Regions from separate parts of the Streptomyces sp. NPDC087310 genome, predicted to be linked through region 1. Evidence: riboswitches for the same ligand, from Rfam matches in the RefSeq annotation. Region 1 holds a riboswitch; each other region holds the start of a gene.

Region 1 (3,198 bases):
GACCGCCGTCGACCGCGTCCTGGACATCACCGCGGACGAGGTCAGGGCCGTCGCCGCGGCGCGGCTGCGCCCCGACAACCGGGCGGTGCTGGTGTACGAGCCGATCGCCCCCGAAGACGCGGCGGACGCCGACGAGACCGACGAGCACGAGGGGGCGGACCAGTGACCGACGCTGCCGTGACCATGGAGTTCCACCCGCAGCCGACCGCCGGCGAGGCCAGGCCCTGGGCCTTCCCCGCCCCCGAGCGCTCCACGCTCGGCAACGGCCTGACGGTGCTGCGCTGCGACCGTCCCGGCCAGCAGGTGGTCGCCGTCGAGATCAATCTCGACGCCCCGCTGGACGCCGAGCCGGAAGGGCTCGACGGCATCGCCACGATCATGGCGCGGGCGCTCTCCGAGGGCACCGACAAGCACAGCGCCGAGGAGTTCGCCGCCGAGCTGGAGCGCTGCGGCGCCACCCTCGACGCGCACGCGGACCACCCGGGCCTGCGGGTCTCCCTGGAGGTCCCCGTCTCCCGGCTGCTCAAGGCACTCGGCCTGCTCGCCGAGGCGCTGCGCGCCCCCGCCTTCGCGGACAGCGAGATCGAGCGGCTCGTACGGAACCGGCTCGACGAGATCCCGCACGAGACCGCCAACCCGGGCCGCCGCGCCGCCAAGCAGCTCTCCAAGGAGCTGTTCCCGGCCTCCCTGCGCATGTCACGACCGCGCCAGGGCACCGAGGAGACCGTGGAGCGCATCGACGCCGCGGGCGTCCGCGCCTTCTACGAGGCGCACGTACGCCCCGCCACGGCCACCGCGGTGATCGTCGGCGACCTGGCGGGCGTCGACCTGGACGCGATCCTCGCGGACACCCTCGGCGCCTGGACGGGCGACACGGCCGCGTCCAGGACCGCACCGGCCATCACGGCCGACGACACCGGCCGGGTCGTCATCGTGGACCGCCCCGGCGCCGTCCAGACCCAGCTTCTGATCGGCCGGATCGGCGCCGACCGGCACGACCGCGTCTGGCCCGCGCAGGTGCTGGGCACGTACTGCCTGGGCGGCACGCTCACCTCCCGGCTCGACCGCGTCCTGCGTGAGGAGAAGGGCTACACCTACGGCGTACGCGCCTTCGGCCAGGTGCTGCGCTCCCCGGCGCCGTCCTCCCCGGACGGGGGGACGGGCGCCGCGATGCTCGCCATCAGCGGCTCCGTGGACACCGCGTCCACCGGACCGGCGCTCGACGACCTCTGGAAGGTGCTGCGCACCCTCGCCGCCGAAGGGCTCACGGACGCCGAGCGCGACGTGGCCGTGCAGAACCTGGTGGGGGTCGCGCCGCTGAAGTACGAGACGGCCGCCTCCGTCGCCGCCACGCTGGCCGACCAGGTCGAGCAGCACCTCCCGGACGACTTCCAGGCGCGGCTCTACGCGCGGCTGGCCGAGACGGGCACGGTCGAGGCGACGGCCGCCGCCGTCAACGCCTTCCCGGTGGACCGGCTCGTCACCGTTCTGGTCGGGGACGCGGCGCAGATCAAGGAGCCGGTCGAGGCTCTCGGAATCGGTGAAGTGACGGTTGTCACAGGCTGATTCGTCTTTCCGTGGAACCCCGGCGACCGAGGTCGCCGGGGTTCTGCTTTATGTCCCCTTTGGTGGGGAGGATGCCCGTCTGCCCTGTGGTGTGCGCTACAAAAAACCTTGTCTGTTTGGTTATTGAAAGACGAGCCGCTTAGCGTCGGTCCGGCTGTTCGCCGTTGCGCCGCATCAGTGGCATCGGGCAGCCATCGCCGAGTCCCCGTCAGGCGCGAGCCTGGGGAGCCGGGGACCCACGTCCCTGGGGTGAATCGGACGGCCTTCGCGGGCACACCGCGCGGAGGGGTCCGTAGGAGACCTTCCTGCTCCGAACCCGTCAGCTAACCCGGTAGGCGAGAGGGAAGGAAAGGACCAGCCACTCCATGGCGTTCACCCGTGCCACCGGGAAGCACCGCGCCCCGAACCGCATCACCTGCAAGGGCGCGAGCGCCGCCGGGTTCGCGACGCTGACCGCGACCGGCGTCATCGGCTCCCTCGCCTCCCCGGCGCTCGCCGCCGACAGCTCCACCGAGGCCGCCACGCACACCGGACTGACCCAGGTCATCGCCATCGGCGACGCCGTCGCCGGCGCGGTCGACGACCAGGCCGAGGCTCAGCGCCACGCCGCCGAGAAGGTCGAACGGCTGAAGGCCGAGGCCACGGCGCGCGCCGCCGCGAAGGCCGAGGCGGAGCGCAAGGCGGAGGCCCGCGCGAAGGAGCTGCGCGAGGAGCGGGTGCGCGCCGCGCGCGCCGAGGAGCGCAAGCGGCTGGGCACCTTCCAGCTTCCCGTCGCCGGCTCGTACGTCACCACCGGCTACCAGTCCGGCGGCTCCCTCTGGTCCTCCGGCAGCCACTCGGGCGTCGACTTCCGCGCCGCGTCCGGCACCTCGGTCGTGGCCGTCGGCATGGGCACCGTGGTCGAGGCCGGCTGGGGCGGCTCGTACGGCAACAACATCGTCCTCAGGATGGCGGACGGCACCTACACCCAGTACGGCCACCTCTCCTCGATCGGCGTCTCGGTCGGCCAGAGCGTCACCCCGGGCCAGCAGATCGGCCTCTCGGGCGCCACCGGCAACGTCACCGGGCCGCACCTCCACTTCGAGGCCAGGACGAGCGCCGACTACGGCTCCGACATGGACCCGGTCGCGTACCTCCGCGCGCACGGCGTGGCGGTCTGACACCTCCCGCCCCACCCGCGCACCGCTTCCCCCGAAGGCCCCGGCTCCGCGCCGGGGCCTTCGCCGTGCTCCCGCGCTGGCCAAAAGATATCCATGGATTCCGGGCACCCATCGGAAATTCGCGTTGATTGCAATAGAGTCACGGAACAGGCGTCAATCGGCAGCGTTTCGCGCGGATTAAGGCGGAGGTTCGGACATGCGCATTCCCGCGCACTCGGTATGCACGGCCATTCGCGACGACATCGTCTCCGGACTGTTCGAGCGGGGCAGCCGGCTCACCGAGGAGCAGCTCGCGCGGCGCTACGGCGTCTCCCGCGTCCCGGTACGCGAAGCCCTGCGCACGCTGGAGTCGGAGGGCTTCGTGACCACGCGCCGCCATGTCGGCGCCTGTGTCGCCGAGCCCACGGAGCAGGAGGCCGCCGACCTGCTGGAGGTACGGCTGCTGCTGGAGCCGCTGGGCGCGGCGCGCGCC
Region 2 (3,198 bases), on a different contig from region 1:
GCCTCGGCATGGCGGGTATTGGCGGGAGGTGAAGGTTCCGGGGCGTTTCGTGATCACGATCGTCTGTACGGAGTGCGCCCTTCCGGACGGTCCCGACCGATCGCGGAAGTAAGCCGCACCTCACCGAACCGGGGTGATAAGGGCCCGGCTACGCTCCCGGCATGGACGTACTCATCAATGTCTTCGTCGCCCTGCACATCATCGGCATAGCCGCCCTGCTCGGCGGTTTTCTGACCCAGACGAAGGCGATGAGCGCCGGCGCGGCGCGCTTCACCCCACCGATGCTGCACGGCGCGCTGACGATGCTGATCACGGGGATGGTGCTGGTGGGCCTCAACCAGGCCGACGACCAGCCGCTCAACAACATCAAGATCGGCGTCAAGCTGGCCGTCCTGGTCGTGATCCTGGGCATCGTGTACGTGAAGCGGGACGACGAGGCCGCCGAGAAGCCGCTGTTCGGCGCGGTGGGCGGGCTGACCGTGGCCAACATCCTCATCGCCACGCTCTGGACCTGACCCCCGGCTTCCCGCGCGGACCTGACGACCGGCGGTGAGCGCCGAGGCGCGGACACCACCGGTGACGCCGGTGACACGGAAAGCCGGGGCCGGAGACGGCCGCCTCACGGGGGCCCAGGGGCCCCTGAGGACCACTGAAGGCCACCGGCCGGTTATAGCGGGCTGGAGGGCCGGCGGGCTCAGAGGGCCACTAGAGGGTCACGCAGGGCGGACGCTGCCGTAGATCGGCATGTAGTAGATCGATTCCTCGCGCACGTTCGCGCCCGGCTTGGGCGCGTGGACCATCATGCCGTCGCCGATGTAGATGCCGGCGTGGCTGGCGTCGTCGTAGAAGAAGACCAGGTCGCCGGGGAGCAGGTCATCGGTGACGACGCGCGTGCCGGCGTTCACCTGCTCGCCGGTGGAGCGCGGCAGTTCGACGCCCGCCGCCCGCCACGCCGCCTGGGTCAGGCCCGAGGAGTCGTACGAACTCGGCCCCGAGGCGCCCCAGACGTACGGCTTGCCGATCTGGGCGTCGGCGAAGGTGAGCACCTTCGCCGCCTTGGCCGCGTACGTACCGGCGGTGTCGCCGCCCGTCCCGGCCTCCGCACCGGTGCCGACGGCCGTGCCCGCGTCCGTGCCCGCGATCGTGTTCGCGATCGTGTTCGCGCCCGCGTCCGTGTCGGCCGACGAGGGCCGGGCGTGCGACCGGGGACGGGCCTGGGCCTGAGTCTGTTCCGCCTCGCGCCGGCGCTCCGCCTCCGCTTCGGCCTCCGCCTTGTCGCGGGCCTCCGCCTTGGCCTGCGCCTCCGCCGCGCGCCGGGTCTCTTCTTCCCTCTTGCGCTCCAGGGCGGCCAGCCGCGCCTGCTCCTCAGCGGTGAGCCGCGCCAGCAGCGAGCGGGCCTCGGCGAGCTTCCTCTGGATGCTCTCCTTACTGGTCCGCAGGTACTCCGGCGACTCGTCCGGCGACTCCGGGCGCGTGACCGCCGGGCCCGGTACCTTCGGCGGCTCGGTCGGCCGCGCCGGGTAGGCGGTGACGGCGCCCTGCTGACGGCCGGTCAGCCGGTCCGTCGTCCCCTCCGGCGCGACGCGCGCCTGCGGGGTGTCCGCGAACAGCACGGCGGCCGCGGGGGTGCCCGCGCCTTCCCTGGACTGCGCGGCCACGGAGGAACCGAGCGTACGGCGGGCCTCGTTCAGCTTGTCCGCACTCTTGGCGACACCGTCGATGCTCCTGGCGACGCCGTCGATGACCCGGTCGACCGCGCGCTTCTGCTTGGCCGTCGTCTCCTTCGCCTTGGTGGCCTTGGTGAAGGTCTGCGTCTCCCCACCGGCCTGGCGGTACAGGGCGTCGACCTTCTTCTGCACCTCTTCGACGGACGGTTTGGGTTCCGCGGGCGCGGCGTCCGCGCTTTGCGTCGACAGCAGCGTGACCGAGGCGATGGCGGCCGTCGTCACTCCGACCGCGGGGGAGCTGACGTGTTCTCCGCTACGGCTGCGCGACTTGCGATGCGACGCCAAGTTCGGCATCTCCTTCCGTGGACCGCCTACCGGGTTAGCTGTCGGGTTCGGGCGGAACGGAAGGCTGCCCTACGGGCCTTGAACGTACGGCGAACGTACGGCCCGATTCACCCCGGTCGTGCAGAGTGGGTCCCCGGTTCCGAACTTCCTTGCGGAAAGCCCGGATTCGGCGTGGGCCGCCCGCTCGGCGCGGATCGCCGTCAGAGGTACGGGCTGCCTGATCGAGCACGCTAGCCAAGATGTGGCGCTGATGTGAAGGTGGATGGCCGATATGCCCGATACATTTCTGTGACCATTTCCTCGTGTGGAGTGCAAGGAGCCCCAATGCGGGGTATAGCGTTACGCTGCGTATGTGAGTCGGGACCGTCCGGCGCGCCGGTACGGCTCACCGGGCCGACTTCCCCGGCCGGCTTTCCCGGTCCGGCGCCGACTGTCAGTGCGGCGGCCTAGACTCGTTAAGCGATGAGCAGCCTCTTTGACGACAGTTTCCTGGCCGACCTCCAGCCCTCCGGTGACGAGCACCCCCCGCCGCCCGAGGACCAGGACGAGCACGCCCCGGAGCAGGTGCCCGACGACCTGTTCCAGGGCGCTTACGACGTGCCCCCGGCCCGGGATCCGTACCACCGCGACGGCGCTCCCCGTACGGTCATCGACCCCGCCGCGCTCCTCGAAGGGCTGAACGAGGAGCAGAGCGCGGCCGTCGTGCACACGGGATCGCCGCTGCTCATCGTCGCCGGGGCCGGATCCGGCAAGACCCGGGTGCTGACCCACCGGATCGCGCATCTGCTCGGCACCCGCAGCGTCCACCCCGGCCAGATACTGGCGATCACCTTCACCAACAAGGCCGCGGGCGAGATGAAGGAGCGCGTCGGGCAGCTCGTCGGCCCCCGCGCCCAGGCGATGTGGGTGCTGACCTTCCACAGCGCCTGCGTGCGGATCCTGCGGCGCGAGTCGAAGCGGCTCGGGTTCACCTCGTCGTTCTCGATCTACGACGCCGCCGACTCGAAGCGGCTGATGGCGCTGGTCTGCCGCGATCTGGATCTCGACCCCAAGCGCTATCCGCCGAAGTCCTTCAGCGCCAAGATCTCCAATCTGAAGAACGAGCTGATCGACGAGGAGACCTTCGCGGGGCAGGCCGTCGACGGCTTCGAGAAAACGCTCGCCGAGGCGTACCGGATGTACCAGG
Region 3 (3,198 bases), 150 kb from region 1:
CGCTGCGGGAAGCCGTCGAACTCTGCCGGCCCCTGGTCGGCACGCTCGCGTACGCCGAGGATCCGTGCGGGGCCGAGGACGGCTTCTCCGGCCGGGAGATCCTGGCGGAGTTCCGCCGGGCCACCGGTCTGCCCACCGCGACCAACATGGTCGCGACGGACTGGCGTCAGCTCATCCACGCGATGGCGTTGCAGTCGGTCTCCATCCCGCTCGCGGACCCGCACTTCTGGACCATGCGGGGGTCGGTGCGGGTGGCCGAGCTCTGCCGTGCGGCGGGCCTGACATGGGGCTGCCACTCCAACAACCACTTCGACATCTCGCTGGCGATGATGGCCCAGTGCGGGGCCGCCGCCCCGGGGGAGTACAACGCCCTGGACACCCACTGGATCTGGCAGGAGGGCATGGAGCGGCTGACCGTGGAGCCCCCGCGGATCACCGCCGGCGAGATCGCCGTCGACGACACCCCGGGTCTCGGCGTCGAGGTCGACATGGACCGGCTGCTCGCGGCCCATGAGCTGTATCGGGAGAAGAAACTCTCCGGGCGGGACGACGCCGCAGCGATGCGCTTTCTGGTGAAGGACTGGGAGTTCGACGGCAAGCGCCCCTGCCTGGTGCGGTGACCCGGCCCGCCGGAAGGGACGCGTGAATCGACATGCCGTCAGAAGAATGAACGGCACGGAGAATTCGGTGGCGCCCCCGGTCAATTCCCGCGGACTGTCCGCAGTTGTCGGGGCGTCGGGTGGAGGCGTGCCGGATCCCGCAACCCGACGGCAGCCCGACGGCAACTCGGCGCGACCCAATGATGGGTCTTTGTCGGAATTGACCGTTAGGCGGATATAGGCATGATTAATGTGCCTTGACACCTCTAACGCCTTTTGCCTGTCCGATAATTCCGTTACGTTCGTGACCTGCGTCATACCCCCGGCGACGGGCGGGCGGGGCGAGGTGGGCGCTTTCTCTCACAGGGGAGGAAAGTTGAGTTCCCGGAACCTCTCCGGAAAGGCGATTGCGCCGCCTTTGCGGAACTTGTGCGGCCCTGATTTCTCGCTTACGTTCACGTCCATCCGGATGGACCGCCAAATCCTGCCGCCGTCCGGAATCCCACACACCTATCCGTCAGAAGGCAGGAGCGGGGGACCCAGGTAAGTCGCCGGTCCGGAATTCCGGACCGGCTCGGGGTGAAGCCGTACGCACCGTCGTACGGCCGGGCATCTCCAGCCCGAACCCGACAGCTCACCTCGCAGGCGACGGAGAGGAATTCGTCGTGCCCAGAAACGCCAAGCACCGCCGTTCCAGAGCTGGCTCCATCGCCCGTCGCCTCGTCGCGGTGGGCACCGGGGGCGCCGCCCTCGCGATCCCGCTGGTGTCCGCGGCCACCGCCCAGGCGGCGGAGGCCCCCGCCGCCCCGGCGAAGGCCACCACCTACGTCGTGGTCTCCGGCGACTCCCTGTCCAAGATCGCGCACGCGCACTCGGTCAGCGGCGGCTGGAAGAAGCTGTACGAGGACAACCGGAGCGCCGTCGGCGCCGACCCGTCGCACGTACGCCCCGGCCTGAAGCTGACCCTCAAGGGGACGGCCCCGGCCACCGCCGAGAAGACGGCCACCAAGGCGAGCACGAAGTCCGGTACGAACGGCTCCGTCACCCAGGCCGCCGCGAAGACGTACAGCGACAACCTGGACGGCTGGATCCGCGAGTCGCTCGACGTCATGGCCCAGCACGGGATCCCCGGCACGTACGAGGGCATCCACCGCAACATCATCCGTGAGTCCGGGGGCGACCCGAACGCCATCAACAACTGGGACATCAACGCCCAGAACGGCGTTCCGTCCAAGGGCCTGCTCCAGGTCATCGCCCCGACGTTCCAGGCGTACCACGTGCCCGGTACGTCGACGGACAGCTACGACCCGGTCGCCAACATCACGGCCGCGTGCAACTACGCCGCCGACCGGTACGGCTCGATCGACAACGTGAACGGTCCCTACTAGACCGGACCGGCGTCGCCCTCGCGCGCCCCGCACACCGGCCCCGGCCCCGCCGTCCTACGACGGCGGGGCCGGGGCCGGTTCCCGTACCCCACGCGGCACCCGTGTCACACGCGTCGCGCGCGCAGCTCCCGTACCCCCGCCACCGCGAGCACGAGCGCCGTCGCGCCCAGGGACCACAGGAGCTGCGGGCGGGCCGCGTCATCGGTGAGCATCAGGACGAACACCGTCGCGATCGCGGCGAGCGTCGCCCAGGTCAGGCCAGGGAAGAGCCACATCCTCAGGACCAGGCGCTCCGGTGCCTCCCGCTCGATGCGCGGGCGCAGCAGGAGCTGCGACACGGCGATCATCGCCCAGACGAAGAGCAGCACCGCGCCGACCGCGTTGAGCATGTACAGGAAGACCGTGTCGGGCCACTTCAGATTGAGCAGTACGGAGACGAACCCGAACGCCACCGACGCCAGCACCGCCCGCCGCGGCACACCCGCGCCGCCCACCTTCAGCAGGGCCTTCGGCGCCTCGCCCCGTTCGGCCAGCGAGAAGACCATCCGGGACGAGCCGTAGAGGTTGGCGTTGAGCGCCGAGAGCAGTGCCACGAAGACCACGATGTTCATGATCTGTCCGGCCGACGGGATACCGATCGCGTCGAGGACGGTGACGTACGGGCTGAGCCCCGCCTTCTGCGCCGTCCAGGGCAGCACGGTCACGATGACCGCCATCGAGCCGACGTAGAAGAACAGGATCCGGAAGACCGCGCTGCGCACCGCGCGGGCCACCGAGCGCACCGGGTCGTCGGACTCGGCCGCCGCGATCGTGACGACCTCCAGACCGCCGAAGGCGAAGATCACGGCGAGCACCCCGGAGGTGACGCCCTGCCATCCGTTCGGGAGGAAGCCGCCCTGTCCGGTGAGGTTGGCGAGACCGGCCGGGCCGGTGTCGGGCAGGACGCCGAAGATCGCGAGCAGCCCCAGAACCAGGAACGCGACGATCGCGAAGACCTTCAGGGCCGCGAAGTAGAACTCGAACTCGCCGAAGTTCTTCACGGCCGCGAGGTTCGCGCCGGTGAAGACCACCATGAAGACCAGGACCCAGGCCCACTGCGGTACGGAGGGCAGCCAGCCGTTCGCGATCTGCGCCGCGCCCGTCGCCTCCACGGCGAGCACGACGACCAGCAGGAACCAGTACAGCCAGCCGACGCTGAACCCCGCCCACCG

The links. A riboswitch is a leader RNA that binds a small molecule or an ion and turns the genes downstream of it on or off. The one in region 1 is predicted to bind cyclic di-AMP.
Positions count from the first base shown of each region.
Region 2: it holds a riboswitch for cyclic di-AMP, as region 1 does, so the genes downstream of both, ACIO3P_RS16800 (C40 family peptidase) here and ACIO3P_RS10070 (M23 family metallopeptidase) in region 1, are expected to answer to the same signal.
Region 3: it holds a riboswitch for cyclic di-AMP, as region 1 does, so the genes downstream of both, ACIO3P_RS09430 (transglycosylase SLT domain-containing protein) here and ACIO3P_RS10070 (M23 family metallopeptidase) in region 1, are expected to answer to the same signal.

Region 1 is NZ_JBIUYF010000002.1:999,880-1,003,077, reverse strand. It holds gene ACIO3P_RS10080 (pitrilysin family protein) at 1-166, shown strand, start outside; gene ACIO3P_RS10075 (pitrilysin family protein) at 184-1,566, shown strand; cyclic di-AMP (ydaO/yuaA leader) riboswitch at 1,752-1,919, shown strand; gene ACIO3P_RS10070 (M23 family metallopeptidase) at 1,932-2,726, shown strand; gene ACIO3P_RS10065 (GntR family transcriptional regulator) at 2,923-3,198, shown strand, end outside.
Region 2 is NZ_JBIUYF010000004.1:362,076-365,273, forward strand. It holds gene ACIO3P_RS16795 (hypothetical protein) at 162-515, shown strand; gene ACIO3P_RS16800 (C40 family peptidase) at 714-2,021, opposite strand; cyclic di-AMP (ydaO/yuaA leader) riboswitch at 2,020-2,194, opposite strand; gene pcrA (DNA helicase PcrA) at 2,475-3,198, shown strand, end outside.
Region 3 is NZ_JBIUYF010000002.1:846,049-849,246, reverse strand. It holds gene ACIO3P_RS09435 (enolase C-terminal domain-like protein) at 1-620, shown strand, start outside; cyclic di-AMP (ydaO/yuaA leader) riboswitch at 1,097-1,260, shown strand; gene ACIO3P_RS09430 (transglycosylase SLT domain-containing protein) at 1,265-1,987, shown strand; gene ACIO3P_RS09425 (amino acid permease) at 2,092-3,198, opposite strand, start outside.